Regions from separate parts of the Mycoplana sp. BE70 genome, predicted to be linked through region 2. Evidence: riboswitches for the same ligand, from Rfam matches in the RefSeq annotation. Region 2 holds a riboswitch; each other region holds the start of a gene.

Region 1 (7,155 bases), on a different contig from region 2:
GCTTTGCACATAGGCGCGATAGAAGCTGATCGCGACCACGGGCTTCTCCGGATCGTCGGAAGCGGCGGCTCCCAGCGAAAGCCTCTTCCAAGTCTCGACGTCGATGACACCCCGACCGGGCCACCAGATCCCGGCCTTTTCCAGCGGTTCCGCCGGAGAAGGCTTGTCCCCGCCGAACACCAACGCGTCGGCATAGTCGAGGAAGCGGGCGGCGTTTTCCGCCCCGCCCTCCGTGAGGTAGGCCCACAGCCGGAGCCGGTCCTCCTCGGTCACGCGGTTGAATTGCACAAGCCCGTCGTCCGGCCGGTCGTCACCGGGCAGGGCCACCAGCGTGATGTCGTTCGCCACCGCGGTCGCATGCAGTGCCTCGAGCACGTACTGGAAATAGCTGGCGCCGCCGAGCGCGCGGATGACGATCAGCTTCGCATGCCGCGCCGTGCGCTCAACATAGGTATCGACCGACATGGGATGGGCGAGCGAGGCAAGGCTGGCAAGCCGCAATCGCGTCGACACGTCGCGGCCACGATGCGCCGCCGCAATCGAAGCAAGCTCGGTATCGGCCGCCGAGAGGAACAGAATGTCGCCCTGCGACTGACCGAGATCGATCGCCTCCTTGCCGTCGGCGATCGTACCCTTTTGCGCTAGAAGGAGATGCAAGCCAGCCTCCCTTCCGCCGAACGCGTCGGCATCGTCCGCCCCCTCAGGCCGCCGCGGCGGCGATTGCGGCGCGTACGGCGGTTTCGTCCATGTCGTGCAGGCCGATGACGACGAGACGCGTGCCGCGCGTTTCGCCGGCCTGCCAGGCGCGCTCGAAATACTGGTCAATGCGGCTGCCGACCGCCTGGATCAGCAGGCGCATCGGCTTGCCGGGCACGTCGGCAAAACCCTTGAGCCGCAGGATGTCGTGCGCGCCGATCACGCCCTTCAGCCGTTCGACGAAACCTATCGGGTCGGCGATGGCGCCGAGTTCGACGACGAAGCTCTCGAACTCGTCATGGTCGTGGTCGTGCTCCTCGCCGTTCTCGTGCTCCAGATCATGATGCGACTTGCGGTTGGCAATGTCGTCCTCCGTGCCGATCCCGAGGCCGAGCAGGACGGCCGCGGCGACATCGCCGTTCCGCGCTTCGATCATCACCGGCTTGCGGGTGATACGGGAAGCAACCTCCTCGCGGACCGCCTTCAAGCCGGCGGCATCGATCAGGTCGGTCTTGTTGAGGACGATCAGGTCAGCGGCAGTCAACTGGTCCTCGAAGAGCTCCTCCAGCGGGCTTTCGTGGTCGAGGTTCTCGTCCTGGGTCCGCAATGCATCGACCTTGTCGTGGTCATCGGCAAACCGGCCGGCGGCAACGGCCGCGCTGTCGACCACGGTGATAACGCCGTCGACCGTCACCTGCGTCTTGATCTCCGGCCAGTTGAAGGCGGCGACAAGCGGCTGCGGCAGCGCCAGGCCGGACGTCTCGATGACGATGTGGTCCGGGCGGTTCTCGCGCTCGAGCAGCTTCGACATGGTCGGGATGAAGTCGTCGGCAACGGTGCAGCAGATGCAACCGTTGGTCAGCTCGATGATATCGTCCTCGCTGCAGGCTTCGGCCCCGCAGCCCTTTAGCACGTCGCCGTCGACGCCGAGGTCGCCGAACTCGTTGATGATCAGTGCGATCCGCTTGCCGTTGGCGTTCTGCAGCAGGTTGCGGATCATCGTCGTCTTGCCGGCGCCGAGAAAGCCGGTGATGACGGTGGCGGGAATCTTCTGCTGGAGCATGGCTCAACCCTTCATTTTCAGCGGCAGGCCTGCCGCGACAAAATAGACTTCGGTGGCAAGCGAGGCCACCTGTTGGTGCAATCGGCCGGCATGGTCGCGGAATTCGCGCGCCATCTTGTTGTCCGGCACGATGCCAAGGCCGACCTCGTTCGAGACGAACACCACCCGGCCGGGCGTGGTGACGATCGCCGCGGCAAGATCGTCGAAGGCCGCCTTTATGTCGTGCCCTTCCAGCATCAGGTTCGTCACCCAAAGCGTCAGGCAATCCACGAGCAGGACCCGATCCTTGCGCGCCGTGTCGTTGATGCGCTCCGGCAGCGCCAGCGGCTCCTCGTGCGTAACCCAGCCGTGGCTGCCCCGCTGCGCCCGGTGCTGCTCGATGCGCTCGCGCATTTCATCGTCCCAGGCCCTGCCCGTCGCGATGTAATGCTTCGAGACGCCGGTTTCCGCAGCCAGTCTTTCCGCGAATGCGGATTTTCCGGAACGGGCACCGCCCAGAACCAGGACGGCTCCGGGCGATACGGTTTTCATCAGGCTGCCTTGACGATCTTCTCGTTGGCAAAGCCGAGCGAGAGGCCGAGTACGATCCAGAAGAACAACGTCGTGGCGAGGGCCGCGACGGCGAACTCGGCGCCGAGGACGGCCGGCACGTTGCTAGCCAGATCCGTCGGCTGCGGCGCGCCGTAGACGTGCGGGGCCGCGATCAGGGCGATACCGGCAACTTTGGCACCCAGGCCATCCTTCAGGATCAGCAGGTAGAGACCGCCTGCCGATAGCGCCACCGTCACAAGCCACCAGACCTGTCTCTCGGCAAGGTCGGCTGCCGGAAAGCCCGGAAGCTCCGGCGGCAGGCCGATGGCCGGTAGCAGATGCACGGCAAGCCAGCCGGCCGCCCCCCAGAGAGCGCCGTTTGCGACCGTGATCGGGTTGCCGGTCACGAGGCTGAAGCCTGCGAGAAGCAGGGCAAAGCCCGCCCCCGCCACCAGATTGGCAAGCAGCGTGCCGGAGAACCGGCTCATGCCGAACATGATGCCGCCCTCGTCCTCACCGTGCTCGCCGCTGTGCGCGTAGGCGACCGAAACCGGCGAGAGATAGCCGGCGATTTCGGACAGAACCGCGCCGACGCCGAGCGCGGAATGCTCTTGCGTCGCCTCGGGCTGGGCTTCGGTGGGCTGGACTTCCGTACCGGCCGGAGCAGGCGCAGCTTCGCCGCCTTCATACTCTTCGGCATGAAGAATGAGCGGAATCACTCGCGCCTCCTGGGCGGCCGTCATCAGGGCGCCGGAGAACAACCCGGCCACCAGAGCGGCCAGGAGATATTTGACGATCATGTCACCCCCCTTAGTGGCAGGGGAAGCCGTAGGAGTGGCGCGTGTCGTGCGCGGTATCGTGCAGGACCGACGAATTGGCGAGGCCTGCGCCGAACACCAGAAAACCGCCGAGCAAAAGCGCAACGAGACCGGCATAGAGACGATCGTTGAGAGACAGGGAAACAGAAGAAGAAACGTGAGCAGCCATGACAACCTCCGTGCTGGCAACGGGGAACATCCCCAGGGCGGGCACTATGCCCTTCATTGGAGGCAGGTCTCCTGGCTCGTGGCGTCAGGCGCATTTGCGCCGGCGGCTACCCTCGCCTTCCCGGGAAAAAGCGGCATGAGAGGCGGACGATTCGTAGAGATAGAGGCGTCCAGACCCCGGTTCATCATGCCGCCACCCAGTGGCTTTGCCGGTCGTTTCCGATCGGCTGGATAGGCCTCGCCACTCTACAGTCGCGGGGTCGGCCGTGATTGGAGCGCCCTGGTTGGGTCCACCCCGTCACATTCCCATTTACGCGCCCGTCCGTTTCCGGACCGGCGCGCCATCCAATAGGCGATGAATATGCCTGACAGTTGCCGAAGTCAATCGACCGTCCGCGTCATCCATCTTCCGAATACCGGCGTCAGGACGGGCGTCCGGGGCCTCAGTATCCGGGCCCGCCCCAGCCACGACGCGGGCGGCCGTAATAGCCGTCCACCGGCCCTTCATAGTATCCATCGACCGGCCCCTCGTAGTAGCCGCCGACAGGCCCTTCCAGATAGCCGTCCACCGGCCCGTCGTACACGCCATAGCCGTCGTTGGAATAGCGATCCGTCTGGTAGCGCTGCCGCGCGACGCGCTGGCGACTGCGTTGCTCGGCGAACTGGCCCGATTCGCGCAACTGTCGGAACTGCTTGCGGGTCAGATAGCCGTCTGCGCGCTGGCCGAGCGAGCGCTGCCATGCCGCGATCGCCGATCGGGTTCGCGGGCCGAACACGCCATCCGCACCGCCCGTGTCGTAACCCAGCACGTTCAGCCAACGCTGAGACTGGATACGGGTTCCCGGCTCCAGGTAAGCCTCCCGGACATCGGGCGAGGTTTCAAAAACTGTCGTTTTCGACTGTAACTGCTGCTTTGCGACAGGCTTCTCGGTGACGACGTCGTTAACGCTTGCATCACCTGCCGCTGTCGCGCCGTCGTTCGTCTGCTTTCCGAGAGCCGCCAATCGCTTGTGTGCCTCCGCCGCAAAGCGGCCGTTCGGAAACTCGTCGAGATACTTTTCGATTGCGCTGGCCGTACCATTGAGAACGGCCCGGCTCCAGCTGTTGTCCTCGCGACGGGCAAGGCGCTCGGCCTCATCGGCCTCAGCCTTGGTCGCCGTGGCCGCAGTCGAACTGTCCGGCTCGGTGGAAGGTGCCTTGGCATCCAGCGTGCCGGCAGGGAAATCGGGGGGCACGGTCGCCCCGGTGTTGCCGTCCGCAGCTTGGCTTGCTTTCTGTCGCGCGGCCGCTGCGGCCTCTTCGGCCTTGGCCCGTTCGGCTTCGGCTGCATCCCGCGCCGCCTCCGCCCTTGCCCTTTCCGCCTCTGCGGCATCCGCCTTGGCCCGGGCCTCGGTTTCTGCCTGGACGGCTTGTTCGGCCTTGATCCGCGCGGCTTCCGCCGCCGCCTCGATGCGTTTGCGCTCGGCCTCGGCGGCCGCCTGCTCCGCTTCTGCCTTCGCCCTTGCTTCCTCGGCGATCTTGGCCTCCCGTTCGGCCTTCAGGCGCGCAGCTTCGGCCCGCGCCTGCTGCTCCGCCTTCAATCGCTCGGCCTGAGCAGCCTCCTCGGCTGCCTGGCGCTCAACCTCAGCCTTCGCCTCTGCGGCCCGCTTGGCTTCCGCTTCCGCGCGCGCCTGCTCTTCCTTGCGCAATTGCTCAGCTTCTTCCAGGCGCTTGCGCTCTGCCTCGACGGCAAGCTTTTCTTGCTCGACCTTTGCCTTCTCGGCGGCAATCTTCGCCTGTTCCTCGGCTTTCAGTCGTGCAGCCTCGGCGGCCTTCTGGTCTGATTGGGCCTTTTCCTTCGCGGAAGGAGCGGCTGTCCCTTGCGCGGATCCCTCCGCCTCCTTGGCGGGTTTGGCGACGCCGGCGGCGTTCAATTCGGCAAGGCGAATTCGGGCCATCGAGGCGAACGTGCCGTTCGGATACTGCTTCAGGTAGCTTTCATATCCCGCCGGATCGCTGCTGGCCGAAATCTTCTGCCACAGCGAAAATTCCGATTCCCACTTTTTGGATGCGCTGGCAGGCGGTTGCGTTTCAGCCGCCTGCACCGCTGGTCCGCCGGCGACGGCGAGCCCCAGCAAGCTAGCCAATCCGAGTTTCGCAAAACGCGCGCTGGTCATCAAATTCCCTTTCGATCGCTGCGGAAGCACCCTCCGCACGCTAGCCCCAACTGAACGCCAATCAAGGCCATGGCATCAGATTCCGGCACAACTTTGATCCCGCCTTCCCTGCCCACCAATAGCCGGCAGTGCATGGATACCTGCAGTTACTGACGTTTGGCGAAAGTCGCTTAATCGGGAAAACTCAATCACATTGCAAAAGCCGAGCCAGCCATCGCGGGTCCAGCGCGGCCTCAAGTTCGGCCGCCACTCCATCCAAAGCCTCATCGACCGCCCTGCGATAGTCGAAGCCGCCACCTGCAATCCCGAATTCCGCCAGAAGGCGGGCCCGGAAGGAATCGCTCGACAAAAGACCGTGCAGGTAGGTGCCGAAAATGCGCCCGTCCGGAGACGTCGCCCCGTCCGGCCGGCCGTCGATCTCCACGGCGGGCCGGGCACAGTCCGGGCCGGTGGTCAGGCCGAGATGGATCTCGTAGCCCTCAAGCGGCACGCCGTAGTGAAGCGAATGCGCAGCGCTGTTGCGCACCGTCTTTTCCGGCGCCATCACGGTTTCGACGTCCAGCAGACCAAGGCCTTCGATCTCTCGCTCGCTGCCCTCGATGCCGAGCGGATCGCTCACGCGCCGGCCAAGCATCTGGTAGCCCCCGCATATTCCGATGATACGTCCGCCGCGACGGTTGTGCTGCTCCATGTCGCGATCCCAGCCCTGCGCCCGCAGGTCATTCAGGTCGGCGATGGTGGATTTGGAACCGGGAAGAACGACGAGACCGGCATCGGAGGGTATGCGCTCGCCCGGCCGGACGAAGACGAGATCGACGTCGGGCTCCAGACGCAGCGGATCAAGATCATCGAAATTGGCGATGCGGGACAACACCGGCACGGCCACCCGTAGCGCCCGCGCCCGCCCCGTCGCCAGCCGCTCCAGCACCACCGAATCCTCCGCTGGCAGTTGGCGGGCATGTTTCAGCCACGGCACCACACCGAAGCAGGGCCAGCCGGTATGCACCTCGACCGCCCGGATTCCGTCATCGAACAGCGTCACGTCGCCACGGAACTTGTTGATGAGGTAGCCCGTCACCATCGAACGGTCCTCTTCGGGCAGAATCGCATGCGTCCCGACCAGCGAGGCAATGACGCCACCGCGATCGATGTCGCCGACGAGCACCACCGGCACACCGGCCCGGGTCGCAAACCCCATGTTGGCGATATCCCCCGCCCTGAGGTTGATTTCTGCGGGCGAGCCGGCCCCTTCCACGACGACCAGGTCAGCACCTTCACTGATCGCCTCGAAACTCTCCATCACCGCGCCGAGCAGCTTGGGCTTCAGTGCCTGGTAATCCCGGCCCTTCGCCTGCCCGAACACCTTGCCCTGAACGACGATCTGACTGCCAGTGTCGGACTGCGGCTTGAGCAGAACCGGGTTCATGTGCACCGTCGACGGCACGCGTGCCGCCATCGCCTGCAACCACTGTGCCCGGCCTATCTCGCCACCGTCGGCCGAAACGGCGGCGTTGTTCGACATGTTTTGCGGCTTGAACGGCCTGACCTTGAGCCCACGGTTCGAGGCGATCCGGCACAGGCCCGCGACCAGCACCGTCTTGCCGACATCGGAGCCGGTTCCCTGCAACATGATCTTGCGTGTCATGCGCCTTCACTAGCATCGTGTCCATTGAGCGCAAAGTCCTGAAAACGGCGCCTCACGACCGCGATCCGCCACCGCGGA
Region 2 (7,155 bases):
GAAGATGAGCACCAGTTGCCAGATCAAGGCCTGGCGCGGCTCCATGTAATACCAGCCCATGACCGAGGCGACGAGCCAGCCGATCGGGATGAGGCAGCGGCGCAGGTTGTCATACATCTTCCAGCGCCCGAGCATGGAGACGCCGCTGGAGGGCTTGAATATGTAGGGCAAGAGCTGCCAGTCCCCGCGGGCCCAGCGATGCTGGCGCGAGGTCTCCACCTCGTAGCGGATCGGGAAGTCCTCGATGAACTCGACGTCGGTCACGAGCGCGCAGCGTGCGTAGGAGCCTTCGAGGAGGTCATGGGAGAGAATGGTGTTTTCCTCGATTCGCCCCTTCAGCGCCGCCTCGAACGCATCGACGTGATAGAGACCCTTGCCGGTGAAGGTGCCCTCCCCGGCGAGATCCTGATAGACGTCGGATACCGTAAAGACATACGGATCGACGCCGCGATTGGCGGAGAAAATCCGTTGGAAGGTCGAAGCTTCGTCGCCGGTCGTCAGCGACGGCGTCACGCGCGGCTGCAGGATACTGTAGCCGGCGACGACCTGCTGGGTCGTCGGATCGATCTGGGGGCGGTTGATCGGATGGAACAGTTTGCCGACGAGCTTGGTCGCGGCGTCACGCATCAGGCGCGTGTCGGAATCGAGCGTCAGCACGTACTGGACATTGTCGGGTACGATGTTGGCGCCGGGCAGGAAGCTCGTATCGCCGTCGCCGCGCAGCAACAAATTCAGTTCATGCAGCTTGCCGCGCTTGCGCTCCCAGCCCATCCACACGCCTTCCTGGGCATTGAACAGCCGGCGGCGGTGCAGGAGATAGAATCGGGTTCGGCCGTCATAGGCATAGCGCGCCGAAAGCTGCGCAATCTCGCGCTTGGCATATTCCAGGACTTCCAGGTCTTCCGGCGTCTCCTCGACCTTGCTGTCGGTCCAGTCGCTGACGAGCGCGAAGTAGATCTCGCCACGGGGATTGGCGAGGTAATGAACCTCCAGGTTGCGGACGAGTTCGTCGACGTGGTCGCGCTTGGAGATGAGGCAGGGAACCGCAACCAGCGTGCGCGCCTCCTCCGGAATGCCCTCGCGGAACTCGTAGCCCACCAGGCGCGTCGGCTTCACACACAGGGTGACGACGGTGTTGAACAGGCCGACCGCGCCTTCCGATGCCGGCAGCGCGAAAAGGACCAGCATGATCAGCCAGGCGCCGTCGGGAATGTCCATCTGATCGAGGAAGAAATAGACCCCGACCATCGCCAGAAGCGTCAACAGTGTCACCGGCCCAGCAATTGCGAACCAGTTCAGAGCCCGCGTGAAACGGACAATGCGTTGCAGGATGGACGGCCGGTAGCCGATGCGCCGTTCCAGGAGCCCGTGCTTTTTCCCGATGAGATAGGCGCCGACATTGGCCTCGTGGGCGCCGGCGACATTGCCGGCGGCCATGTCCTCCGCGGTCATGGCAAGCGCGGTCTGGGTCACCTCCAGCTCGGTCCGGCCCGAGCGGCGGGCGAGTTTTTCGATCGTGTCGCGATAGGCGTTGCGCGAACCGAAGTCGAGATCGTTGTAGTCGGACCCTTCACGAAGGGCGGCGTCCAACCGGCTGACGCTCTCGACCCAGACCGGCCATTCCGTGTCGTCGATCGCGCGCAGGCTCTTGATGAGGTTGCTCATCGTGGCGTTGCCGGACGACAGGCGGTTCTGCTCGGCGACAAGCACCTCCTCGAGATCGCTGCCGCGCGCTTCGATCTGGCGTTCCAGCCATTGGATCGCCGCACCGGAGGCCTGCAGACCGTCACGAAGTCGGTAGAGAAGTTGGGCGACGAAGGTGTTGTCGGCGACGAGCTCTTCGATCTCGCGCAGGATCACGACGCTCCGCTCCGGATCGTTCTGCCGGATCAGTTCGTCGGCGATCTCATTTGCCTTGCGCCGCATGCCACGCGACTGCTCAACGCGGATCGAGATCCGTCGCAGGTTCTCGATCAGGATGAAGCGGATGATCGACGGCAATGCCCAGAGCTCGCCGATCTTGAAGGCCTCGATCTTCTGGAAGCCTTCGACGATCGCCGTCAGGCTGTCGCGCGAGACGCTGCTGTGGGTATGGGCGACATAGAGCCACCCCAGCGCCATCGTGCGCGGGATATCGACGTCGCCAACCTTCATCGTCGGCAACTGGCGATAGAAGCGGCGCGGAAAATCGCGGCGTACCTCCTGTACGGCCTCCTCGACGACATAATAGTTGTCGAGCAGCCACTCGGCCGCCGGCGTGATGGCGGCCCCGGCTTCGACGTCGCGGGCGATCGTTTGGTAGACGCGAAAGATCTCCCGCTCGTTTTCCTTCTGGCGCGCGCGAAACTCGAACGGCTTGAAACCCGGCAGGGTGCTTGCACCGTCACGCGCCAGGTCTTCGCCGCAGGCGCTCAGCTCTTCGAGTGTGAAATAGGTATCCCGGATCGAATCGTTGTAGTCGATCTGCTTGGATTCCGTCTCGCGCGGCGAAGGCTGGGGTCGATTGTGAAGGGGCATTTGCTTGTTTCTGGGTTCGAGCAACGTGGATTTGTGCCGCAATCCTGGATCGCGGATCGCATTCGGCGGACGAAGTTCACTCGTGCGCCACCATGAACCATGACGCCTTCATGCGTCCTTTGCGTGCCACCGCCAGTCCTGAAGGGGGGCGGAATACGCAAGCCCGCGCACCTTGATCATGGCGCGATATGGCTCAGGCGACACGCAAATGTGCATCGGGGCCGCGTGGTGCATGAAAACAGCATTTTTTAGCCGCAAAGGGAGGTGGTTGCAACAAGGCGGCTGGGCAAGAGGGTCACTCCTTGGCAAGAGGCGCACAACTGGCAAAAAATTCGATCCCCCCTAGACAATCCACGGTGAACAGGGGCTGAACGCAAAGCGCAGCAAGGGGTTCCGAAATCGGCCGGTATCTGTCGACAAGGCCGGCTGTGTCATTGACAGGACCGACGCCATCGGGCCAACGTAAACCATCAGGGTTCTTTCGAATCGTTCTCGATCCGGAGCTAAGAGGGAAGCCGGTGCGATGCCCCGCAAGGGAACATCAAGGCCGGCGCTGCCCCCGCAACTGTAAGCGGTGAGCTGCTGTCGCCGATGCCACTGGCACGATCACGTGCCGGGAAGGCAAGACAGCCGCAACGACCCGCAAGCCAGGAGACCTGCCCTGATGAACTTGTAACGTCCATGGGCGGGGTGTCCCACGGCTGCGCTTGCTCCGCGAGAGCGGAATTTTTAGCTCGCGTGCGTCCGGTCATCCCCCAATTGCAGATTGGGGAAGTCATGCTTGTCACCGTTGAAACCAATCCCTCCGAATCCGGGCGACCGGAAGCGGTGTTCGTCTCCTGGCTGCTGTGGCAGCCGCGCGGGGCCGATCTCCAGACCGAAGCGCTGAAGGAGCTTTGCAAGCTCGCGCGCTATGCAGACCGAAACCCGGACATCGCCCGTCTGCGGTCGCTCTTTGCCACGCTGGCTGGGCGGGGGAAGCTTCATTAGCAACTTACCGCATAAAGACATATTGACATAAAGATATCCTTATGTGATCTCCGATGCAGACAATTCTGCATCGGAGGGCTTTGCCATGGCAGCAGCCGACCTCGACGACCTGTTCGGTCCCGAACTTTCACCTCGCACTGGCAAGGACATCGCCGACGCGCTTCAAACTGCTGCGAAGGAACGCATTCTCGTTCTCGACGGCGCCATGGGTACGGAAATCCAGACGCTTGGCCTCATCGAGGCGGATTTCCGCGGCAGCCGTTTCGGCGACTGCGCCTGCCACCAGCAGGGCAACAACGACCTCCTGACGCTGACGCAGCCGGCCGCGATCGAAGACATCCACTATCGCTACGCGCTTGCCGGCGCGGACATCCTGGAGACCAATACGTTTTCCTCCACCGCGATCGCCCAGGCCGACTACGGCATGGAAGCACTCGTCTATGAACTGAACCGCGACGGCGCGCGACTGGCCCGCCGTGCCGGGTTGCGTGCGCAGGAAAAGGACGGCAAGCGCCGTTTCGTCGCCGGCGCGCTCGGACCAACGAACCGCACCGCCTCGATCTCGCCCGACGTCAACAATCCCGGCTACCGCGCCGTCACCTTCGATGATCTCCGGCTCGCCTATGCCGACCAGCTGCGTGGCCTCATCGACGGCGGCGCCGACATCATCCTGATCGAGACGATTTTCGACACGCTGAACGCCAAGGCGGCGATCTTTGCGACCAGGGAAGTGTTCGCCGAGAAGGGCATCGAGCTGCCCGTCATGATCTCCGGCACGATCACCGACCTCTCCGGCCGCACCCTCTCCGGCCAGACGCCGGAAGCGTTCTGGAACTCGGTGCGCCACGCACAGCCGTTTTCGATCGGCCTCAACTGTGCCCTCGGCGCCAACGCGATGCGCGCGCATCTGGACGAGATTTCATCCGTTGCCGACACCTTCGTCTGCGCCTATCCGAATGCCGGCCTGCCGAACGCCTTCGGCAAGTACGACGAGACGGCGGAACAGATGGCCGCACAGATCGAAGGCTTCATGCGCGACGGCCTCGTCAACATCGTTGGCGGCTGCTGTGGCTCGACGCCGGACCACATCAGGGCGATCGCCGAGGCGGCCAGCCGCCACGCGCCGCGGCAGATCCCGGACATCCCCCGCCACATGCGCCTGTCCGGGCTGGAGCCCTTCACGCTCACCAAGGACATTCCCTTCGTCAACGTCGGCGAGCGCACCAACGTCACCGGCTCGGCAAAATTCCGCAAGCTGATCACCGCCGGCGACTTTGCGGCAGCCCTCGACGTTGCCCGCGACCAGGTCGCGAACGGCGCCCAGATCATCGACGTCAACATGGACGAAGGCCTGATCGATTCGGCGAGGGCGATGACGGAGTTCCTCAACCGCGTCGCCGCCGAGCCGGACATCGCCCGCGTGCCGATCATGATCGATTCGTCCAAATGGGAGGTGATCGAGGCCGGCCTGAAATGCGTGCAGGGCAAGCCGCTCGTCAACTCGATCTCACTGAAGGAAGGCGAAGAAGCCTTCCTCCATCACGCCCGCCTCGTGCGCGCCTATGGCGCCGCCGTCGTCGTCATGGCCTTTGACGAAAAGGGCCAGGCCGACACGCAGCAGCGCAAGGTCGAGATCTGCAGCCGCGCCTACAAGCTGCTGACCGAGGTGGCCGGCGTTCCGCCGGAGGACATCATCTTCGATCCCAATATCTTTGCCGTCGCCACCGGCATCGAGGAACACGACAACTACGGCGTCGACTTCATCGAGGCCGCGCGCCAGATCGTTAAGACGCTGCCGCACGTGCACGTCTCCGGCGGCGTTTCCAACCTCTCCTTCTCCTTCCGCGGCAACGAGCCCGTGCGCGAGGCGATGCATGCGGTGTTCCTCTACCACGCGATCCAGGCCGGCATGGACATGGGCATCGTCAATGCCGGCCAGCTCGCCGTCTACGACACGATCGACGCGGAACTGCGCGAGGCCTGCGAGGACGTGGTGCTGAACCGCGTACCGAAGGCCGGCGGCACGGCGACCGAACGGCTCCTGGAGATCGCCGAGCGCTTCAAGGGCACCGGCGGCAGGGAAGCGAAGGAAAAGGATCTCGCCTGGCGCGACTGGCCGGTCGAGAAGCGGCTGTCGCACGCGCTCGTCAACGGCATCACCGAATTCATCGAGGCAGACACGGAGGAGGCCCGCTTGGCCGCCGAGCGGCCGCTGCATGTCATCGAAGGCCCGCTGATGGCCGGCATGAACGTCGTCGGCGACCTCTTCGGCGCGGGAAAGATGTTCCTGCCGCAGGTGGTGAAGTCGGCGCGCGTGATGAAGCAGGCGGTTGCCGTGCTGCTGCCCTACATGGAGGCGGAAAAGCTTGCCAACGGCGGTGCCGCACGCGAGAGCGCCGGCAGGATCCTGATGGCGACGGTGAAGGGTGACGTGCACGACATCGGCAAGAACATCGTCGGCGTCGTGCTCGCCTGCAACAATTATGAGATCATCGACCTCGGCGTCATGGTGCCGGCAGCCAAGGTCCTTGAAACCGCCCGCGCCGAGAAGGTCGACATCATCGGCCTGTCCGGCCTGATCACCCCCTCGCTCGACGAGATGGCGCACGTGGCAAGCGAGATGGAGCGCGAAGGCTTCGACATTCCGCTCCTGATCGGCGGCGCCACGACCAGCCGCGTGCACACGGCAGTGAAAATCCACCCGCGCTACGAAAAGGGCCAGGCTGTCTACGTCACCGACGCCAGCCGCGCCGTCGGCATCGTCTCCAGCCTGCTCTCACCCGAACAAAAGGCTGGTTACGTCGAAACGCTGCAGGCGGAATACCGCAAGGTCGCCGATGCGCACATGCGGGCAGAAGCGGAAAAGCAGCGCCTGCCGCTGGCGCGGGCGCGCGAAAACGCCTTCAAGCCCGACTGGCCGGCCTACCGACCGAAGACGCCCTCCTTCCTCGGCACCCGCGTCTGGCAGGACTGGGACCTGGCGGAGCTTGCCCGCTACATCGACTGGACGCCGTTCTTCCAGACCTGGGAACTGAAGGGCGTCTATCCGAGGATCCTCGACGACGAAAGGCAGGGCGAGGCCGCCCGCCAGCTCTTTGCCGATGCACAGGCGATGCTGGAGAAGATCATCGCCGAAAAATGGTTCACCCCCAAGGCGGTCGTCGGCTTCTGGCCGGCGAATGCCGTCGGTGACGACATCCGCCTCTTCACCGACGAAACGCGGTCTACGGAGCTTGCGACCTTCTTCACCCTGCGCCAGCAGTTGTCGAAGCGCGATGGCCGGCCGAACCTGGCGCTCTCCGATTTCGTCGCGCCGCAGGAAAGCGGACTTTCCGACTATATCGGCGGTTTCGTCGTCACCGCCGGCATCGGCGAGATCGCCATTGCCGAACGCTTCGAGCGCGCCAATGACGACTATTCGTCGATCCTGGTCAAGGCGCTGGCCGATCGCTTCGCCGAGGCGTTCGCCGAGCGGATGCACGAGTATGTCCGCAAGGAACTCTGGGCCTATGCCCCGGAGGAAAGCCACACGCCGCAGGACCTGGTCGCCGAGCCCTACGCCGGCATTCGTCCCGCACCGGGCTATCCAGCCCAGCCGGACCACACGGAAAAAACGACGCTCTTCCGGCTGCTCGACGCGGAAAAGGA
Region 3 (7,155 bases), on a different contig from region 2:
CATGGAAGCCGTGCGTGTCGGCTACGATCAGCGTGTTCGCTTTCACCACCATCCTCACGGGCTGGCCGTAGCCGAGCGCTGTCAATTCCTCCGGCATGATGCGCAGCGAGCCACGCGCGGAGTATTTGTTCTCGATCGTGTCGGAGTTTTCGCTGATGCGCTTTTCCCACGCCATGCGCTGCGGCGTGACCTTGTGCGAGCCCGGCACGTACGAGAACGGCCCGTCGTCCTCGCCCACGTCCTTCAGGAAAAGCCAGGCCTTGGCGGTGGGCTGGAAGGTATCGCTGTGCAGGGCCGTCTGCGGGTCGGATGCAGTCTCCTTGGAGGGTGTCGAAGGCAGTGCCATCACGACCTGGACGACGAGCAGCGGCTGGCCATCGTGCGAGGAGACGTAACGCAGGAGGTTCGACATCCGAGGATCGTTGCGCGCTGCCTTGAAACCCGGCAGCCGCTCCAGATCGCTGTCATCGATCAGTGCGCGGCGGGTGACAGTGGTCCCCTGCAGCATGTCGTAGCGGTCGAAATCGCTGTTCTCCAGTTCCGCCGTCACCTTGGCAAAGACTTCGGCCGGCAGGAAATTCTCAATTCGAACGAAGCCGTTCTCCTCGTATTCACGCCGCTGCTCGGGTGTGACGAGTTGCGCGAGCGACTTGCGCCGCCGGTCCGCCATGTCCATTGCCACCGCCACGCGTTTCGCGTGCAGGCCCATCCTGTTCAGCGTCTTGCTGCCAATGATCGGATTGTCGGCAAAGGATTTGGCACCCGATGCGAGCTGGAGGGCGTAGAACGGACTCAGCAGGACGGAAGTGAGGCGCATACAAAACCTATAGGTGTGGACGCAATCGGATAGGATGCACTGTGCTACACCATGGGCGGGGCGAGATCAATTCCACCCGGCGGTGCGAACCTGATTTCCAAAATCAGCTGTTTCGACGGCCATCGCGCGGCGATTAATCACATTTCGATGAGCGCGTTGCGCCGGCGCTCCTGCAACGTATGATGATGATGTGATGCCAGCAATTCCCCTGTCCGGAGTCGCCGCAGTGTCCTTGTGCTCGCGCCGCTCGATGGTTCTGGCGACCTCCGCCCTCCTCCTCGCCATGGCCGTACCGGCTCGGGCAGTCGACGTCTGCGCAGATCTTCACTCGCGTCTTGCGGCCCTCACGAATGTGGAAATTCCGACCGGCGGCGGTGCCCCCTATTCCAGCGCCATCACCGAGCAGAACAATCAATTGCAGAGCGCGAGAGCGAGTCTGCGCCAGCTTGGCTGCAGCACGGGCAGCGTCAAGGTCTACCGGACGTCGACTGCCCGCCAATGTAGCGAACTCGCCTCCTCGGTCGAACGAATGGAACGCAACCTCAGGAATATCGAGGCGGGGCGCAGCGCACTTGCGTCGGCCGGAAACGGACAGGAAGCCCGCGTCAATATCCTTGCGGCGATCGAAGCGCACGGTTGCGACAGTGGCGACGAACCAAGCACGGCGCAAGCCAGCCGGGCTTCGGAAGAGCCATTGCCCGATGGCGAGTTTCCGCTTGACGGCCTGGCGACCCGGTACGTTACCAGCGGCGGTTCGGGCGGCAGATTGCGCACGGTCTGCGTCAGAACCTGCGACGGCGGCTTCTTCCCCGTAACCTCAGGCGCTTCCCCGCTCGACTTTCGACGAGACCAGAGGGTCTGCGCCAGGTTGTGTCCACAGACGGAAACCGAACTCTTCTACCAGGCGCTCGATTCTGTCGACAGCGGCGAGATGGTTTCCACCGTCACCGGCAGGCTCTACAGACAACTGCCGGCAGCCTTCGCCTATCGCACACGCGGCCTGCCGAAGCCGCAAGCCTGTGGCTGCGGCCGGCTTGCCTACACCAGCCCGGCAACGGGTACCGAAACCATCAAGGACAGCACCGGCTCCGTCACGACGATCCGCATGCATCCGGTGGGCAGCGCGGCTTCAAAGGTCGTGATCGAACGCCCTTACGATCCGGAGAAGGACAAGGTGCGCAATGTCGGCCCTGTTTTCGTCCCGGACGAACCCAAGATCGATCTGCGCAACCCCGCGGGCGCGAACTGAACCGCCTTTACCGCCGCTCTCCCCACCGCTCGGCATAAACGAGCTCGTCGAGCGGCAATCGTTGCCGCCAGCCTTTCACTGCGAGTTCCGGTTCGCGATAGAGCTCGTCGACGAAGCCGAGGCAAAGCCAGGCGACGATTTCGACCCGTTCGGGAATGCCCAGGAGCGCACGAATCTCCGCGTCGTGAAAGATGCTGACCCAGCCGACGCCGACGCCCTCCGCCCGGGCCGCAAGCCACAGGTTCTGAACCGCGCACACGGTCGAATATACGTCCATGCGCGGATTGTGCGTGCGGCCCAGCACCACGGCTCCGCCGCGGTCCGGATCGCAGGTCACGCAGATGCTGACCGGAGCCTTCAGGAGGCCCTCGAGCTTGAGCGAGCGATAAAGCGACCGGCGCTCGCCGGCAAACATCATCGCCGCCTCCTCGTTGGCACGCTCGAATGCCTCGTGCGCTTGCGCACGCACTGCCTGATCGCGAATGACGATGAAGTTCCATGGCTGCATGAAACCGACCGAGGGTGCCAGATGTGCCGCGCGAAGCAAGCGCTCGAGCAGGTCTTCGGGCACCGGTTCTGGCAGGAACTGGTCGCGCACATCGCGGCGTGTTTCGATCGCACGGTATACGGCTGCCCGCTCCGCGGGCGAAAAGGGTTGTGCGTGGACGAGATCGTCCTTCGGCAGAGGCTGCATCGTCATCTCCCCAACAATGCATGAAACCGTCCGCCGTCCGCGCGGGTTGGTCTATCTCGCCAGGCCGGTCTTCTGACTCCGGATCCTCCGGCCGCGCCGCCTTCCCGGTTGAAACACCAGTGGCGATCGGAAGGGTAGATCCTTCCAGGCTTGGCCGTCCCCGTCACAGCGTTGGGCACGTTTCGGCTTCGAGGCTGGAGTTTGCCAAGGTGTCTGCGTTCAGATCGAACGCATGGCGTCAGCCCCACCGAATTCCCGATTCTCCCCTGCTCGCGCAAGGGCACCTGACGGGCGACACTTGCGCACGCCGGTGCCTACGATGCAAGGCCGGGGCCGACGATGGCGTGTCGCGGATAGACAATCCCGATGTCTTTTGCCGCGTTGTCCTCCTCGGGCGACGCAAACACGGCGCGGTTGCGGCCACCGTTCTTGGCGGTATAGAGCGCCGTGTCGGCAACCACCATAAGGTCGTGCACGGTCCGGCCATGGTCGGGATAAACAGCGATGCCAGCGCTGCTACCGACAGCCAGCAGTTGTCCGCCGAACGGAATTGGGATCTGCGCGTCGCGCACCAGACCGTTGGCAAGATCGAGGAGGGCCTGCCTGTCGGTCATGCCGGGAAGCAGCACCGCGAACTCGTCGCCACCCAGGCGCGCCACCACTCCCTTTTCGGCGACCCTGCCCAGAAACCGGGAAGCGATCGTCCTAAGCACGGCGTCGCCCGCTGCGTGACCATGCCGATCGTTGACGGCCTTGAACTGATCGAGGTCGACCGCGAAGACGGCAAACGGACGGGTGTCCTTGTCGAGCAGTTTTTTCATGGCGTCGTCAAAGCCGGAACGGTTGAGCAAGCCGGTCAGCGCATCATGACAGGCGAGATAAGCATTTCGCGCTTCGCTTCGCTCCAGGGCCCGCACAGTTGAGGCGAACTTCAGCGCGACGAAACCCATGACCACGACGAAGATCGCGACCAGGGCGGTGATCTGCGGCATCGCCATCGACCAGACGAACGAGCCGGGGCGGTTCGGGCGCCAGGACGCAGCCATCGGGTTGAAGGCGTCGCCGCCGACACCGGTGAGCAAGAGATCGCTATCCTCGGTCGTGATTGGCAGGAAGCCCAGATCGCGGATCCCCAGGCGCTGCTCGGAATTCACCAGCATCTTGGCCGTGATCGGCTTGACGGTGACCAACAGCACAGGTTTCTTGCGCGCATCCGGAATGAAAAGCCGCTTGGGGACGACGGACTGCACCACGATGATGCTCATCGTGCCGTCGATCATCCGCATTCCGGTGACGTTGATCTGCGCCAATGTCGGCGACAATACGCCGCCGCTCTCGGCCGGCTTTGCAAGAAGCCAGCCATCGCGCGTACGGCTGAGCGCCGCATAGTAGGCCGCTTCGGCGCGTTTGGTCAGGTCGCTGACCCAGTAGAGCAATTGGTCGGCTTCTTGCGGCCGGACGACATGGCGATTGTGGACGGCCAGGACTGTCTCTTCGCCCGGCTTCGTGAAGACCGTCCAGGAAAAGCCGAAATCGCTCCAGAGCCAGTCGCGCAACTCCCTGCGAATGAAATCGTCGCTGAACGAGCCGTCGGCCAGTTCATCGAAGCCTCGATCCCAGACGGACATTCCGCTCTGGTAAAGCACAACCTGTTCGATCTGCTGACGGAACTCGTTCTTAACGAGCGTCTTTTCGGAGGTCGCAACAAAATCGTTCGCCTGCCGGATCGAGTAGTCAAGCACCATGAAATTGGCGGACGCGAACAGGGCGACGATCACTATCGCCGCAAGACCAATCATGATCTTGACGCTGCTCCGGCGCGCGACCGGACCCTCAGCCCCAGCATTCGCCATGTCTTTCCCCACCGACATGCCGGCGGTCTGCATTGCCGCCTTGTGCGTTTTGTCGCGGCACTTTGGCGCAGAAAGCGGGAATATTCCCTTAAGCAGCCTGGTTTCCGAAAGGTTAAAATCTGAAGCTGCAGAACGGCCTTTGAAGCGTCACGTGGTCGAGCCGCGAGCGCGTCAACCTGCAGGCGCGTAGCGCACAAAGGCGAACTCGTCGCCATCGGGTGACCAGTTCGGCACATTCATCGTCCCCTGCCCGCCGAGCAATTCGAACAGCACTCGATCGTTTCGGCCGTCGGCATCCATCAACCGGAGGCGGACGCGCTGATCACGGGGATGGTCGAGCACGTCGGCATCGTAGGACAGCACGAGCAGGTGTCGCCCGTCCGGCGACGGATGCGGGAACCAGTCTGCCCATTGGCTGTCGGTGATGCGCGCGACCTCGCGATTTTCCAGCCGAACGCACCAGATCTGCATGCGCCCGCTCCGGCTCGAATTGAAGTAGATGCGACCGTCGACCGACCAATCCGGTCCGTCGTTGCGACCTTCGCCGAAGGTCAGCCGCTCCTCCTCGCCGCCGTCAACCGGGATCGTATAGATATCGAAGAGATCGTCGCGGATGCCGCAATAGCAGATCTGCCTCCCGTCCGGTGACCAGCCGTGCCAATAGGATGGCAGCCTTTGCGTGACGAGCCTCGGCACTCCACCTTCAGCAGGCAAGATATAGATGGCCGACTTGCCGAATTCCGTCTTGTCGCAAATGGCCAGCCAACGGCCGTCCAGCGACAGGCCATGGTCGTTGTTGCAGCGGTTTGCAAATCCGGTGTCGATCGGCACGGGCGGACTGCCGTCGAGCGGCAGCCGGTAGAGCCGGCCGTCGCCATTGATGAGGAGTGACCGGCCATCCCGGGAAAAGTTCGGCGCCTCCACCAGTTGCTCGGTCTGCCAGACGACGTGCGTCAGTCCTGTCCGGATGTTGTGTATCTCGACCGAACTGCGCATCGTCGTTCACCTTTGCCTCATCGGTCGCGGAACCGGTTGGTGATCGGATAGCGCCGGTCGCGGCCAAAATTCTTCTTGGTGATTTTCACCCCGGGTGCCGACTGCCGGCGCTTGTATTCGGCAATGTAGAGCAGGTGCTCGATACGGTGGACGGTGGCTTCGTCATGGCCACGCGCGACGATCTCTTCGGTGCCCATCTCGTTTTCCACCAGGCACTCCAGGATGTCATCGAGCACCGGATAGGGTGGCAGCGAATCCTGGTCGGTCTGGTTCGGCCGCAATTCGGCGGACGGTGCCTTGTCGATGATGTTGCGCGGGATCACTTCGCCCGAGGGGCCGAGTGCCCCGGGCGGCACCGATGTGTTGCGCCAACGCGACAAGGCATACACCTGCATCTTGTAGAGGTCCTTGATCGGATTGAACCCCCCATTCATGTCGCCATAGAGGGTTGCATAGCCGACGGACATCTCAGACTTGTTGCCGGTCGTCACCACCATCGAGCCGAACTTGTTCGAGATCGCCATCAGAATGGTCCCGCGCGCACGGCTTTGCAGGTTCTCCTCGGTAATGCCGGACTCGGTGCCCTCGAACATGTCGGACAGCGCGTCCATGAAGCCGACGACGGGCGCTTCGATCGGGACGATGTCATACCGGCAGCCCAGCGCCCTTGCGCAGGCGGCCGCATCGCTCAGCGACTCCTGCGAGGTGTAGCGATAGGGCAGCATCACGCAGCGCACCCGCTCCTCCCCCAGCGCATCGACGGCGAGCGCAGCACAGATCGCTGAATCGATGCCGCCGGAAAGTCCGAGCACCACGTTCTTGAAGCCGTTCTTGTTGACGTAGTCGCGGAACCCCAGCATGCAGGCGCGGTAGTCGGCCTCCTCCTGCTCGGGCAGTTTGGCCATCGGCCCGCCGTCACAGCGCCAGGTGCCGTTCTCCTTCTTCCACGTGACGAGCGCGACCGATTCCTCGAACTGGCTCATCTGGAAGGCGAGCGACTTGTCGACATTCAGGCCAAAGCTCGCCCCGTCGAACACGAGTTCGTCCTGTCCGCCGAGCTGGTTGGCAAAGACCATCGGCAACCCTGTCTCGATCACCTGTCGCAGCGCCACCTGGTGGCGCACGTCGACCTTGCCGCGATAGTAGGGCGAACCGTTCGGCACCAGCAGGATTTCCGCTCCGCTTTCTGCCAGCGTCTCGCATACGCCCATGTCGTTCCAGATCTCCTCGCAGATCGGAATGCCGAGCCGAACGCCGCGGAAATTAACCGGACCGGGCATCGCGCCTTCGACAAACACACGCTTCTCGTCGAACTCGCCGTAGTTCGGCAGGTCGAGCTTGTCGCGGAACACAAGGATGCGCCCCCCATCGAGCACGGCGACGGAATTGTGCCGGCCGGTCGCCCCCTGGCGGGGAAAACCGACGACGACGCCCGGACCACCATCGGCGGTATCAGCGGCGAGTGCATTGACGGCAGCATGGCATGCCTTGAGGAACGCCGGCTTCAGAACGAGGTCCTCCGGCGGATAGCCGGAAATGAACAGCT
Region 4 (7,155 bases), on a different contig from region 2:
CCCGAGTGATGGCTGGGGGGAGCGGTCTCTTTCGCGCCGTGGTCAGAACCAGACACGCACAAGGGATTGCCGAAAGCATCCAATGGGAGTTGGCTGAATGCCGCATTGGCTCCTGCGGCAAACTGCAGAACAAGGATGCACGCCGCGACTAGCGCCAGCCAGATGCCCCTTTCAGTCCGCAGATGCTGCAACATCGATTGCTCCAATCGCAGCTTATTTATCACTGTGACCTTCGTTGGAACATGCTCTATCGCAAACTTCCTCGGGGAATAGGTTGGACGGGTCGTAGGATCAGTTCGCCGCCACGCGCCATCACGGTCGCACGCAACTCAAGATGAAGCGACGATACACGACAGTGCGGAGCTTGTTTCTGAAGTTTGCATTCCGTCGTTGAGCGCGAGCTATGGGAGCATGAGACTGCAGTTCGATGTTAGCAAACCCTGCGGCTGCCAGGATCGGAACCAGCATATCCGGTTGCAAGCCCTGCCCGAACGGAAGGGCCTTCATGATACGCCCATGGCGATCACTGAGCGCGCCATCATAGTTCCGGTCAGCGCCCACGAGCCGGTCAATTAACTCGATGGCCAGGGAAGCGACACGCCCAGCAGGCTTCGGCACGGCCCAATCGCCATCGAACACCAACAGGTGGCCGCCGGGTCGCAGCACACGGAACCACTCCTGGATCGCCTGCTCCGGCCGGGTCAATGTCCACACCAGGTGTCGGCACACGATGGCGTCGTAGGTTTCTTTTGGCTCCATTGTGTTTTCTGCATCCGCCAGTACGAAACGGAGCCGAGACTTTCCCGCATGCTTCCGACGGGCGACGGCAAGCATCGCCTCGGAGAAATCAAGCGCGGTGACATCGTGGCCGAGTTCATGGATCAACCGGGTCACCTCGCCGGTGCCGCAGGCAAGCTCCAGCACCCGAAGCGGCTCATCACCGAGTACAGACCGGATCGGTTGCTGCCAGGCCTTCGCTTCCGGCCCCGGCGCAATCCGGTGACCAAAGGCAAGGTCAAACGTTTCCGATCGTTTGGACCAATAGTCCCTGATCTCTTCCTTGAGATCGAAGTTGCTACCATCCATGCCTACCTCACAAGGTACTGGATATGAAAACGGTCATGGACCGCGGATTTAGCGACATGAGCACGGACGCCGAACACCTTACCGACCAGTTCCTCGGTCAAAACGTCTTCGGGTGCACCGCTTGCCACGACCTTCCCGTGTTGAAGCACGGCCAGACTGTCACAGAACATGGCCGCCAGATTGAGATCGTGAAGCGCAACGACGCAGGTCAGATCGAGCTTGGAGACGAGGGACAGTATTTCCAGTTGGTGCTGGATATCGAGGTGGTTGGTCGGCTCATCGAGTAGAAGCTCGCTCGGCGATTGCGCCAGAGCCCTGGCGATATGAGCGCGCTGACGCTCGCCACCGGAAAGCGTCTGCCAAAGTTGCCCCGCCCGGTCCTGCATTCCGACGCTGGAAAGCGCCCGTTGGACGGCTGCGTCATCTTGGACGTTCCAGGACGACCACGCACTGAGATGGGGTGTCCTTCCGAGGCGGACGACGTCCCTCACCGTCAACTGGGTTTCGGTTGTCGACTGCTGCTCTACGAAGGCGACGCGGCGCGCGAGTTCATGTCTTGAAATCGTTGAAACGTCGTCATTGCCGAGCCGGATGACGCCGCTCTGGACCTTTCTCAGCCGGGCAATCAGCCGCAGAAGACTGGACTTGCCGGAGCCGTTCGGCCCGAGCAAGCCGAGGACCTTTCCCTTTTCAATCGTGAGGGTGACGCCGTCGATGATAACTGCCTCGCCGGCGGCATAATTGACCTTGTCGATGCTGATGCTCATGCACTCCTCCGAGCGCGATAGAGAATGACCGCAAAGGCTGGCGCACCAAATAGGGCCGTGACCACGCCGATGGGGAGAATCTGTTGGGGTATGATGATCCTGGAAACGATATCCGCGGCGACCATGAAGATCGCCCCGCCGAGAGCGGACGCGGGAAGCAGTCGATGATGCGCCGGACCGACCAGAAAGCGCGCCGCGTGCGGTATGACCAGACCGACGAAGCCGACCGACCCGACCATGCTGACGACCGTCGCCGTCATTACAGCGGTCGCTCCGAGGAGAACGATCTGCACCCGCCTGACAGCAATGCCCAGCGAAGCGGCTGAATCCGTACCGAACGCAAATGCGTCCAACGACCGGGCGTGGGCCATGCACAAGACGAAACCGGCGATTGCCACCGGAACCGAAAGATAGACGTCCGGCCAGCGGACACCACTGAGAGAGCCGAGAAGCCAGAACAACACGCCTCTTGCCTGCTCCGCATTCGCCGACGTCGTCACGATGTACGACGTCAGCGCATTGAAAAGCTGCGACCCGGCAACACCGCACAGAATGATACGTTCGCTGGTGCCGCCGGCACCGGCAGCAAGCACCCCGACGAGCAGGAATGCCACGACCGCGCCGATGAAGGCACCGCTGGAAAGGCTGAGGACGCCGTAGCCGAAGCCAAGGATCATGACGCATACCGCTCCGGTCGAGGCTCCGGCGGAGATACCCAGAACATAGGGTTCAGCCAGCGGATTGCGGAGCAAGGCCTGGAGGATTGCGCCGCAGAGTGCAAGCGATGCGCCAGCACTTGCTGCAACGAGCGCACGGCTCAGTCGATAATCCCAGACCACGCCCTGGTGGATGCGGCTAAGCTCGAAGCCTGTACCAAAGACGCGGTTCGACACGGCTTTCGCCGCCGTTTCGATCGGGATGGATATTTCCCCGATCGAAACGGCAAGGCTGATTATCAGGCCCAAGAGCACGATCGCGCTGGCGGTGAGCGCCGAGAGCGCCCACCCCTTTTGCGACAATGCAGATGCACCCCTCACTGCGTCAGACCGAAGGACTTGATGCCGTTCGCCAATGTCTCGATCCCCTCGATCGTCCGGATCGTCGGATTCATCGACTGCGCGTCCATCATCACGAAACGCTTGTTCTTCACCGCGTCCAGCTGACCGGTGACCGCGTCATTTTCCAGGAACTCGAGCTTGACCTTCGGGTCATCGGCCGCGTAGCGCCGCCGATCCATGGTGGCGATGACGATGACGACGGGATTCGCGTCAGCAATCGTCTCCCAGCCGACGAGCGGCCATTCCTCCGCTGTCGTCACGACGTTCTGTGCCCCAAGTGACTTCAGGATGTAGGCCGGTGCGCTGTTCTTGCCGGCGATGAAGGCGTCTCCGCTCACCTCCTTGCTGGAGAACCAGAAGACGACCGGCAGCGCCTTTGCCGATGCTCCGGCAACGGAAGCGACGGCGGCGGCTTCACGCTGTTTGAGGTCGGCGACAAGCGCGTCACCGCGCTCTTTCACGTTGAAAATCTCCGAGAGCTCCGCGATTTCCTGATAGATCAGGTCCATCGTGAACAGTTCCTTGCGAACACCATCACCACCGTCGGTGTTGACCTTGGCAACGCAATCCGCGGGCGCGATATAGGTGTTGATCCCGAGTTCGGCGAACTGGTCGCGGCTGCCCACAGAGCCCTGCGCGCCGACATGCCACTCGAATTCGGCTGCAACCATGTCCGGCTCCTCGCCGACGACCGACTCGAAGCTCGGGTCGTTATCCGACAGACGTTTGATCTTGGCGTTGACCTCGGCGTATTGCGGCAACACGGGACCAACCCAGACAGCCGTCCCGGCGATCTTGTCGGCGAGGCCAAGCGAATAGAGGATTTCGGTCATGCCTTGGCCGATGGAGACGATCTTTGCGGGCGCTTTTTCGAACGTCACCGGCCGGCCGCAGTTGTTGACGGTCAATGGATATTGGGTCGCAGCGAGGCTCGGTGCGGCAAGGCCTAGCAGGCCGAATGCGAACGTCATACTGGTGAGAAACTGGCGCATGAAATATCTCGATCAGGAGGAAAAACAGCTAGCAACTCCATCGCCGCGCAACTCGCGAGCGGATGAAGACACAGGTACGCAGACGCTAGCGGCGGAAGGCCCAATCAAGGCGGATGAAAGTCGGAAAACGACGAAGCTTCAGGTCAATCATATCTGCTCCTTTCCGAGCATCCCCGCCCGGCTGATTGGATCGTGATTGACGGCAGGTCTCCTGGCTCACGGATGTTTGTCGGTGATCTGCCTTCCCGCGAAACGTCGCAGTGGCATGGCCAAATGGCCCGAGGATTACCGGCAATCCGCCTACAGTTGCGGGGGCAGCCACGGTCTTGGTCCCTCTTGGGTCGTCCTTACCGTGTTCCCTATTAATCCCCTCAGAGTCATCGTTGGGGAACCGTCACGCTCAGATATGCCCACCTGACATGCGTCGTCAAGGACTTGCTGTCACCCATATTGGCGACCGCTCGTGTCGGCTTAGGGCGATGGTTGGAACTCGTCCTGTCACATCGACACGGTCGCAATGGCCTCGCCGTCCGAGTAAGCGTTGGCGATGTCGGCCCAACGCGGCAGGAAACATATTGTGCAATACCCATTTGCTTTCTCCTCCGGCCACCATTGGCCTCAAGGAAAACGCGTACGCGATGGGTTCACAGACGTTGGGGGCCGATTGCTGACCGTCCGCCGCCACGACGCACAAGAGGGAAAGCGGACATCGCAGTTCTCACCGACGAGGTCTGAGTTCGAAGCATTGCGGACTTGGCAAATAGGCCCCGAAGGGTGGCCCGACAGTGCCGTTCGACCGTCGGGCCGTCATTCTCAGGCCAGGTTTACCCAGACAGATTTTGTCTGGGTGTATTGCGTCAACGCCTCGAGGCATTTGTCGCGGCCGTTGCCGGTTTGCTTGAAGCCGCCCCAGATGGACGTCATGTCGCCGTGGTCGAAGCAGTTGACCCAGACGACGCCCGCTTCGATGTCGCGGGCGAAGTTGTGAGCCTTGGCGATGTCACGGGTCCAGATCGAAGCGGCGAGGCCGTAAATCGAGTCATTGGCGATCTCGATTGCCTGGTCGACGCCATCAACGGGGATGACGGCGGCAACCGGCCCGAAGATTTCCTCGCGCGCGATCTGCATCGTGTTGTTGACCCCCGTGAACAGGGTCGGCTCGACATAGGCTCCCGATGGTGCGCCGGCGAAAGTGCCGCCGCCGAACTTGAGCGACGCGCCTTCCTTGCGGCCGATGTCGATATAGTTCAGCACTCGCTTCTGGTGCGAGGAGGTCACCAGCGGCCCGATCGTCGTCGACGGATCGAGCGGGTCGCCGAGTACGAAATTCTGCTGCGTCCGGGCAACGAAACGATCGACGAAATCGTCGTGGATGCTCTTCTGGACGAGAATGCGCGAGCCGGCGTTGCAGACCTCGCCCTGGTTGCCGTAGATGCCGTTGACCGCATAGGTCACGGCGGTGTCGAGATCGTCGTAGTCCTCGAGAATGATCTGGGGCGTCTTGCCGCCGCACTCGGTCGATACGCGCTTCATGTTCGACTGTCCGGCGTAGATCATCAGCAGCTTGCCGACCTCGGTCGAGCCGGTGAAGCCGATCTTGTCGACGTCATTGTGGAGCGCGAGCGCCTTGCCGGCCTCCTCGCCGAGGCCATGCACGACATTGAAGACACCGGGAGGGCCACCCGCCTCGATGAAGAGCTCCGCAAGGAGGTTGGCCGAGAGCGGGGATTGCTCGGCGGGCTTGAGAACGACCGAGTTTCCGGTTGCGAGCGCAGGTCCCAGCTTCCAGGCGGCCATCATCAACGGGTAGTTCCACGGGACGATCAGGCCGACGACGCCAAGAGGCTGCCGCAAGATATAGTGCAGCGCGCTGGACGCAGTGGAGGTCACGGCTCCCTCGATCTTGTCGATCGTCTCGGCGAAGAACTTCAGCGACATCACCGAGCCGGGGATATCGATGTTCATCATGTCCATGACGGGCTTGCCCATGTCGAGGCTATCGAGCACCGCGAATTCCTCGGCATTGCTTTCCACGAGCGCCGAGAATTTTTCGAGGACGGCCATGCGTGAGCGCGGGTCCATCCGCGACCAGGAGCCGGACTTGAACGCCTTGCGGGCGACGGCCACAGCCCGGTTGATTTCGGCCTGCCCGCCGCGCGCCACTTCGGTGATCGTGCTGCCCGTGGCGGGATTGATCGAGGGGAAGGTGCGGCCGTCGGCCGAGGCGACGTACTGGCCATCAATAAAGTGCTGCGTGCGGAACTTCAATGACGACGCCTTCGAGCGCCAGAAGTCGTGGGTATAGGTTGAGGCGTCCATGGTGTTCTCCCTGTTGGTCTGCGGCTAACGGCGGTCACGCAGAAGCGTGACCGAGAGGATGATGAGGATGAAGGAGGCGGCGACGATAAGTGAGCCGACCGCGTTGATCTCGGGCGTGATGCCCCGTCTCAAGGTGGAATAGATGTAGATCGGCAGGGTCACCTCGCGGCCCGTCAGGAAATAGGTCACCGGGATTTCGTCGAAGGACAGCGTGAAGCAGAGCAATGCCGAGCCGATGACGGAGCTGCGGATTGACGGCAGGGTGACCCGCCGGAAGGTCTCGACCGGCGTTGCCCCAAGGTCCGCGGAGGCTTCGAGCTGGCGACGGTTGAGTTTGGCAAGCCGAGCCATGACCTGCGAAACGACGACGCCGAGCAACGCGGTCGCGTGACCGATGACGACGGCTGTCAGGCTCTGCGGAATGCCGATCTGCTTGTAGAAGTTCAGCATCGCAATGCCGGTGACGAGGCCGGGCAGGCTCAGCGGAAGCAGGATCGCATTCTGGAACAGCCTCTTTCCGGGGAAGTCGTAGCGATCGAGGGCGAGGGCCGCGGTCACGCCGACGACGAGGCTGACGAGCGTTGCGCAGACCGCCACCACAAGACTGTTCCACAGCGCTCGCAGCATGCCCTCATTGGCAAGGAATGCCTCGTACCAGTGGAGCGTGAAGCCGGAAAGCGGAAAGGACGTCACCTTGCTGTCGTTGAACGAGAACAGGATGAGCATAGCGATTGGCAGGTAGAGGAACGCGAGCACGCCGAGGCTGACGCCCACCAATCCCTTCTGCCACCATCTCAAGGACTGCATCTCAGGCTCCTCAGGTCATGTTGATCCGGCCTGCCCGGTCGAGGCGGCTGGAAATCTGCAGGAGAACGAGAACCAGGATCAGTACCAGCGTGGCGAGCGCCGAACCGAGCGGCCAGTTGAGCGCCG

The links. Region 2 has a riboswitch for cobalamin ahead of J2Y48_RS04905 (hypothetical protein). Riboswitches for the same ligand answer to the same signal wherever they lie in the genome.
Region 1: another riboswitch for cobalamin. It lies ahead of J2Y48_RS08620 (CbtB-domain containing protein); the one in region 2 lies ahead of J2Y48_RS04905 (hypothetical protein).
Region 3: another riboswitch for cobalamin. It lies ahead of bluB (5,6-dimethylbenzimidazole synthase); the one in region 2 lies ahead of J2Y48_RS04905 (hypothetical protein).
Region 4: another riboswitch for cobalamin. It lies ahead of J2Y48_RS22015 (ABC transporter substrate-binding protein); the one in region 2 lies ahead of J2Y48_RS04905 (hypothetical protein).

The regions. Positions count from the first base shown of each region.
Region 1 covers NZ_JAVDTM010000004.1:17,486-24,640, forward strand. Annotated here, with positions in the region: gene cobN (cobaltochelatase subunit CobN) at 1-657, opposite strand, end outside; gene cobW (cobalamin biosynthesis protein CobW) at 701-1,759, opposite strand; gene cobU (bifunctional adenosylcobinamide kinase/adenosylcobinamide-phosphate guanylyltransferase) at 1,763-2,290, opposite strand; gene J2Y48_RS08615 (CbtA family protein) at 2,290-3,090, opposite strand; gene J2Y48_RS08620 (CbtB-domain containing protein) at 3,101-3,277, opposite strand; cobalamin riboswitch at 3,321-3,637, opposite strand; gene J2Y48_RS08625 (peptidoglycan-binding protein) at 3,720-5,432, opposite strand; gene J2Y48_RS08630 (cobyric acid synthase) at 5,617-7,077, opposite strand.
Region 2 covers NZ_JAVDTM010000002.1:324,859-332,013, forward strand. Annotated here, with positions in the region: gene J2Y48_RS04900 (GH36-type glycosyl hydrolase domain-containing protein) at 1-2,517, opposite strand, end outside; cobalamin riboswitch at 2,974-3,196, shown strand; gene J2Y48_RS04905 (hypothetical protein) at 3,295-3,507, shown strand; gene metH (methionine synthase) at 3,593-7,155, shown strand, end outside.
Region 3 covers NZ_JAVDTM010000018.1:47,480-54,634, forward strand. Annotated here, with positions in the region: gene J2Y48_RS24135 (phytanoyl-CoA dioxygenase family protein) at 1-817, opposite strand, end outside; gene J2Y48_RS24140 (DUF2865 domain-containing protein) at 1,011-2,066, shown strand; gene bluB (5,6-dimethylbenzimidazole synthase) at 2,074-2,760, opposite strand; cobalamin riboswitch at 2,805-3,063, opposite strand; gene J2Y48_RS24150 (GGDEF domain-containing protein) at 3,075-4,613, opposite strand; gene J2Y48_RS24155 (hypothetical protein) at 4,785-5,609, opposite strand; gene J2Y48_RS24160 (NAD+ synthase) at 5,627-7,155, opposite strand, start outside.
Region 4 covers NZ_JAVDTM010000014.1:82,367-89,521, reverse strand. Annotated here, with positions in the region: gene J2Y48_RS22035 (hypothetical protein) at 1-194, opposite strand, end outside; gene J2Y48_RS22030 (class I SAM-dependent methyltransferase) at 313-1,086, opposite strand; gene J2Y48_RS22025 (ABC transporter ATP-binding protein) at 1,089-1,853, opposite strand; gene J2Y48_RS22020 (iron ABC transporter permease) at 1,850-2,872, opposite strand; gene J2Y48_RS22015 (ABC transporter substrate-binding protein) at 2,887-3,903, opposite strand; gene J2Y48_RS22010 (hypothetical protein) at 3,902-4,099, shown strand; cobalamin riboswitch at 4,087-4,314, opposite strand; gene J2Y48_RS22005 (aldehyde dehydrogenase) at 4,717-6,222, opposite strand; gene J2Y48_RS22000 (ABC transporter permease) at 6,247-7,029, opposite strand; gene J2Y48_RS21995 (ABC transporter permease) at 7,040-7,155, opposite strand, start outside.